Regions from separate parts of the Brevibacterium sp. FME37 genome, predicted to be linked through region 2. Evidence: predicted binding sites of a transcription regulator. Region 2 holds the regulator's gene; the other holds the start of a gene.
The links. The regulator HspR, encoded in region 2, represses chaperone genes until heat shock. The targets are predictions, from matches to a motif close to AAGTTGAGTCNNNNNGACTCAACTT.
Positions count from the first base shown of each region.

Region 1: a site for HspR is predicted at 1,307-1,331, ahead of clpB (ATP-dependent chaperone ClpB). Genes of this name have one in related genera too.

Region 1 is NZ_JABUYE010000007.1:69,935-73,350, reverse strand. It holds gene clpB (ATP-dependent chaperone ClpB) at 1-1,244, opposite strand, end outside; gene INT29_RS10105 (Na+/H+ antiporter) at 1,412-2,989, opposite strand; gene INT29_RS10100 (enoyl-CoA hydratase) at 3,148-3,416, shown strand, end outside.
Region 2 is NZ_JABUYE010000004.1:88,240-91,655, reverse strand. It holds gene INT29_RS06470 (hypothetical protein) at 1-594, shown strand, start outside; gene INT29_RS06465 (DUF1206 domain-containing protein) at 744-1,616, opposite strand; gene INT29_RS06460 (heat shock protein transcriptional repressor HspR) at 1,711-2,148, opposite strand; gene INT29_RS06455 (DnaJ C-terminal domain-containing protein) at 2,163-3,182, opposite strand; gene INT29_RS06450 (nucleotide exchange factor GrpE) at 3,328-3,416, opposite strand, start outside.

The DNA.
Region 1 (3,416 bases), on a different contig from region 2:
TCATCGATCTCGACTGGTGCCGAGTCGATCTCCATGCGCAGGCGGGACGCGGCTTCGTCGACGAGGTCGATGGCCTTGTCCGGCAGCTGGCGGCCTGTGATGTAGCGATTGGACATCGCGGCGGCTGCGATCAGGGCGCCGTCGTTGATCGAGACCTTGTGGTGGGCCTCGTAGCGTTCCTTGAGTCCGCGCAGGATCGCGACCGTGTCCTCGACACTGGGTTCGCCCACGTAGACCTGCTGGAATCTGCGTTCCAGGGCCGGGTCCTTCTCGATGTTCTCGCGGTACTCATCGAGGGTGGTGGCACCGACGAGGCGGAGTTCACCGCGGGCGAGCATCGGCTTGAGCATATTGCCCGCATCCATGGCGGAGTCTCCGGTGGCGCCGGCACCGACGACTGTGTGGAGCTCATCGATGAACGTGATGATCTGGCCATCGGCGTTCTTGACCTCCTCGAGGACGGCCTTGAACCGCTCTTCGAATTCGCCGCGGTACTTCGCACCGGCGACCATGGCTGACAGGTCCAGGCTGATCACGGTCTTGTTGCGCAGTGACTCAGGCACGTCGCCGGCCACGATCCGCTGGGCCAGTCCTTCGACAACGGACGTTTTGCCGACGCCGGGTTCGCCGATGAGGACCGGGTTGTTCTTCGTCCGGCGCGACAGGACCTGGATGACCCGTCGGATCTCCTTGTCGCGTCCGATGACCGGGTCGAGTTTGGCCTCCCGGGCCGTGGCGGTGAGGTCGACGCCGAACTTCTCCAGAGACTGCATCGTGTCCTCGGGGTTCTCCGAGGTGACCTTCTTGCCGCCGCGCAGTTCGGGCAGTGTCGCCAGCAGGGCATCACGATCGGCACCGCTGTGACGCAGCGCCTCACCTGCGCCGTCCTTGCCTGCGGCAGCCGCGAGCAGCAGGTGCTCGGTCGAGACGAACTGATCGCCGAGGCTCGTCATCTCCTCCTGCGCGAGGTTCATCATCTCGAGGCCGGAGCGGGAGAGTCCCGGCTGGGCGACGGTCTGCCCGCTGACTGTGGGAAGGTCGTCGATAGTCTTGCGGACCGCGGTCAGGACGGTCCGCGGATCGGCACCGACCTTCGTCACCAGGTTCGAGGCCAGCGAGTCCGGCTGATCCAGCAGTGCTGCGACCAAGTGGGCAGGTTCGACCTGATTGTTCCGCCTGGCCACGACGTCGTTGATCGCTGACTGCAGTGTCTCGCGTGATTTGGTTGTCATCTGTGCGTCCATGCGCATCTCCTTCACAAGTGTTCCGTGAACAGTAATTGCTCTCGAAGAGTTCAACACCAACAAAGTTGAGTCTATTCCACTCAACTTTAGAATATTCAGAGAATCGACGTCACCTCAGCACGCGTCTCACGGCACGCACATCGCGATGCTGCCCCGTAGCGCCCGCGTCACCGCAGCAAAACGGACTGGAGATCGAACCGACGCAGCACCCTGTCGGCGATCTCCGGATCGGTACCGCGTTCGCGTCGGGCCTTGAGCACTTCCGTGCGGGCGGACTGCAGTGCCTTGGTCTGCACCTTCGCCATGACCTCCCGGTGCTCCCGCAGCGTCGTCGCCTGTTCAGAACTCGCCTGATCATCTGAGGTTCCCAGCAGCTGGGCATACAGGACCTTGAACCTGGCTCGCAATGGTTCGGCAACCTCATCGGGCAGGGAGTCGTCGTTCTTGATCTGGTGGAGGGCCGCCTTGTACGCCCGCGCCGCGATGTCCTTCGTGGCTTGGCGTTCCTTCTCCGCCTCATCGTCGATGCCGAGGACGTTGACGATAGTGGGGAAGGTGAGCCCCGCCAGCACCAAGGTGACCAGCAGGATCAAGGCTGCCGCGACGAGGATGTAGGAACGGCCGGGGAACGGTTCGCCGGCCGCGGTGGTCGCCGGAATCGACAGGGCCAGTGCGATCGTGGCCAATCCGCGCATCCCACCCCAGGTCATCAACGTGGCATCCCTGATGTTCAACGGCGCCGCATCCGGATCGTCTTCTCTGCTCTTGTTCTCCAGGACGGTCCCGATGAGCAGCCAGCCGAATCGCACTGCGATGACGATGACCGCGATGCCCAGACCGACGAGAACGGCCCGGCCTAGGTCGGCATGTTCGGATTCGACGACCATGCGCAGGTCGAGGCCGATGAGGCCGAAGGCGATGCCGGTGATGAGCATCTCGAGGACCTGCCACGTCGATGCCTGGGTGACGCGCTCGGCGGAGTTGCCTTCGACATCGCGCCGGCGCACCTCGAGCGCAGCCACGACGACGGCGATGACGCCGCTGGCGTGGAGGTGTTCGGCGATGAGGTAGACCCCGAAGGGCAGCATCAGCATCAGCGAGGACCGGGCGATCGTGTGGTCGATCTTCTCCATCACCCACCACACGACGAACACGACGACGAGGCCGACGGTGATGGCGACGACAGCGGAAAGCAGGAAGGACAGAGCCAGATGTCCGAAGTTCACCTCGGTGCCGGACATGGCCGCGGCCATCGCGGTCTGGAAGATCACCAGGGAGGCAGCATCGTTGAACAGTCCCTCGCTCTGCAGCGTGGACATGATTCGCCGAGGTATCGACACGGTTCCAGCGACCGCATCGACGGCGACAGGGTCGGGTGGGGCGAGCATGGCTCCCAGTGCCACCGCGGCGGCGATGGTGATTCCGGGGATCAGGAGGACAGCGGTCCCGGCCACGGCTGCCACCGTGACCCCGACGAGCGCGACGGCCATGCCCAGGATCGTGCGCCAGCGGATGGCGAAGAGAGCCCAGGAGGTCTTCTGTGCGGCCGCGAACAGGAGGGGCGGCAGGAACAGGGGCAAGATGAGTTCGGGTTCGATGGTGATGTCGGCGAATGTGGGGATGAAGGCGCCGGCGATGCCGATGACGACCATAAGTGCAGGCCAGGGGAGGCGCAGCTTCTGTCCCAGGCCAACGACCACGCTGGTCGCGGCGCCGAATCCGATGATCATCAGCAGGGTCGTCATGGCCGTCTCCTCGGTCTGGGTGGCATGTGCCGCGCACCGCAGCATTGGCATCGATGTCAGAGAACATCGTCTGCTCGAGGGGCACCTTGCAAGGACTTCGAAAGAAATCCCTCTCAGATTTCCGCGCCGGACCAACGATATTTTGGCAGAATGCTGTTATGTCTGACTCAATTGTATTCTCACACTGCGACGACGCGGTCGCGACGATTGTGATCAACGAACCGGAGACTCGGAACGCGCTGTCGCGTTCGGTGATGAATGAGCTCATCGACACCCTCGCCGAGGTGGGGCGGCGCACCGATATCCGTGCGGTCATCCTGGCCACCGCAGGACACGTCTTCAGCTCCGGCCATGATCTCAAGGAGATCAGCGGGGCGAAGCTGGAAGTGCAGCAGGAGACCTTCGCCGTCTGTTCACAGCTGATGCA
Region 2 (3,416 bases):
AAGTTCACCGTCACCGCAGACGAGACCGAAGAGCCCAAGCCCACCACTCCGGCCGCTGAAGCCACGCTGAAGGTCTCGCCTGAGACCATTGAGGCCGCTGACTTCGTCGTGGAGAACAAGGGTGTCACCCTTGCAGTCGAGAACTGCGAGCCAGGCTCGGACGTTCACTACCTCGTCACCCCCAAGGGCAACTCGAACGTCACCGCCTACGACAACACCGTCAAGGCCGATGACGAGGGCAATGCCTCCGTCAACGTCTACGGCACCTCTGCCAATGACCCATCGGCCTACCTCGGCGACTACGACGTCACCGTCACCTGTGGCGACGACGAGCTCACCGGAGCCTTCACCGTCAGCGATGACGCCAACGCCGGCGGCAGCGACGGAAACGAAGATGGCAATGAAGACGGCAACGCAGACGGCGGTAACGGCGGCGATGATGACGGCAACGGAAACGGTGGCGGCGACCTGCCTCGCACCGGTACCGAGCTGACCGGCCTCGTCGGCGGAGCTGCTCTCCTCCTCATCGGTGGAGCCGCAGTCACCATGACCATGCGTCGCAAGAAGGCCGTCGAGGATCCTTCAGCGATCTGATAAGTCGGCCGTCGCAGCGGCGATGACAATGTAAGAAGAGTGCGAGCCCGTGGAGGGTTCGCACTCTTCTTGCATTCACGTTCGGACATCCCTGTTGGGCGGCTATTTCCCGGCATAAGGAATTGTGCCGATGTGCCGTGCCCGAGGCATCAATCCATCCGGTCGTACCGAGCACGCAGACTGAGGAAGACTCCGTAGAGCACAAGACCAGCACCCACAGCGAGCATGAGCACAGTGCCGAACGGCTGGTCGCGCATCGCTTTGAGCGCTCCGTCAATTCCCGTGAACTCTTCGGGGTCACCGGTCATCGCCGAGACGACGACGAGCGCTCCGACTGCCAGCAGCGTCGCGCCTTTGCCCAAATATCCGATGATGCCAGTGGCAATCAGCAGCGTGCTCACCGGAGCCTTACGTGGCATCCGCAGCTCGTCCATCCATTTGAGGCGGATCCCGGCGATACAGAAACCGATGCCGATCATGACGATCACAACCCCGATCGCTGCGAGGATGTACAGGCCGCCCGGGGCCTTCGCCAGGGTCGTCGATGCCTGAGAGCTGGTCTTGCCTGAATCAGATCCGCCGCCGATGACGGACTGGGCGAACGTCAGGGCAACTGCGGCATAGGCAACAGCGGAACCGATCGTTTTGATGAATTCGACCCATCTGCGGCGTCCCTGCCGATGCTGAGGGGCATTCGTGCCGGCTCCGCGCAGAGAGGCGGAACCGAAGAAGGCGTTGAACACACACCAGAGGGCCATCAGCCCACAGCCGATCAGGCACAGGACGATGAGCACCATGCCGAACGGCTGTGCGGCCATCTGTTGGACCGCACCCGATTGATCCGCCTCGCCACCGCGACCGAGTCCAACGGCAACCGCGGTGGCTCCGAGGATGATGTGCACGATTCCATTCGCGACGAAACCAGCTCGCGCAACCCGTTCGAACCACTTGCTGTCCGCAGCTTCTTGGGCCGCGTCGTCGGCCGAGTCCGCGGCACTTTTGAGCTTGTCAGTTTCGTCCATGAACGACATTCTGGCACAGCACGGTCGGTGTAGTGACGAATGCCGGCGTCGACTACAAGAGGCTGCGCCGCGGGCAGCCTCCAATCTCAGTTGCTTACCGGCGTCTGAACCTGTTGTAGAGAACCATCGCACCCGGCTCGGGCCGACCCCGGGGCCGCCTGCCACGCGAGATCGAGACGACGTCACCAGCAGTGCCGGCAGCGAAGACACGAGCTTCGCGTTCCTTCGCTGACATCCGAGACCTGACTTCGGTCTCCAGCTCCTCGTTCCGGGACTTGAGCGCATCGACCTGGTTCTGCAGGTCGATGATCTTCTTGATACCCACGAGGTTCACGCCCTCGTCCTGGGAAAGTTGCTGGATCAGCCGAAGTTTGGCGATGTCTCGCCCCGAGTACCGTCGGCCTCTGCCGGCCGTGCGCTCGGGGGTGACGAGACCCAGACGGTCATACTGCCGCAGCGTCTGCGGGTGCATTCCTGCGAGGTCCGCCGCCACCGAAATGACGTATACCGCTGCACTGGTCGATATGTGCATCACGCTTCACCACCTCAACTGGCCTTGGCTTTGTCGAGCAGACCGTCGCGCGGGTCCTCGTTCTCGGTCGCCGAGCGGAACGACTCGACCGCTTCCTTGGCGTCCTTCGACAGGTTCTGCGGGACAACGATCTCCGCGGTCACCAGCAGGTCGCCGGTGCCCTTCTTCGATTTCACACCCTTGCCGCGCAGGCGCATGGTCCGACCCGATGGTGTGCCCGGGGCGATCTTCATCGTCACCGGCATACCGTCAAGCGTCGGCACCTTGACCTCGGCGCCGAGTGCGGCCTCGTCGAAGCTCACCGGCAGGTCCATCCGCAGGTTGTCGCCGTCACGGGTGAAGACAGGGTGCGGCTTGACCTTGATCGTCAGGATCACGTCACCGGCTTCACCGCCGTTGGGGCTCTTCTTGCCCTTGCCTGCCAGTCGGATCTTCTGTCCGTCTTTGACGCCGATCGGCGTGCGCACGGTCAGGGGCTTTCCGCCTGGCATGTTCAGCTTCACCGAGGCACCGTTGATGGCTTCCGTGAACGACAGGGTGGTGTTGGACTTGATGTCCCCGCCCTTGGTCGGTGGCGAATAGCCGCCGCCGAAACCGCCACCGCCGTAGCCTCCTCCGCCGAAGCCGTTGAGAAGGTCAGCGAGATCTGGGGGCACGTCTCCCCCGCCTCCGCCGTAGGGCGAGCGGGTCCGTGTCCGTCCGCCTCCGCCGAAGAGGTCGGAGAATACGTCGTCGAATCCGCCGCTGGCTCCACCTGCTGGCCCACCGGAACCGGTGAACCTGGCTCCGCCGCCCATGGCGCGGACCTGGTCATACTGGGCGCGAGATTCCTTGTCAGAGAGCACCTGATGCGCCTGGCCGAGCTCCTTGAACTTGTCTTCAGCCTTGGAGTCGCCGGGGTTGGCATCCGGGTGGTACTTGCGTGCCAGCTTGCGGTAGGCCTTCTTGATCTCTGCGTCGGAAGCATCTTTGGAGACGCCGAGGGTCTTGTAGAAGTCCTTTTCGAACCAATCATTCTGAGGACCGGTATTCACCTGGCACCTCCTTCCGTGTCTTCTTCATCAGTGTATTCAATTGTCTCCTCACAATCCGCAACCCCGGGATTGTCATCCCGGGTGATCCGGACCGCCGCCGAGGTGGTTCCACGGTGGTGGGACCACCTCGGCGAGGGTGTGGTTCTCAGTCTTCCGGCTGCTGCACGCCGACGCGTGCCGCACGGATGACGCGCTCACCCATGCGATAGCCCGGCTGCATGACCAGGAAGACGG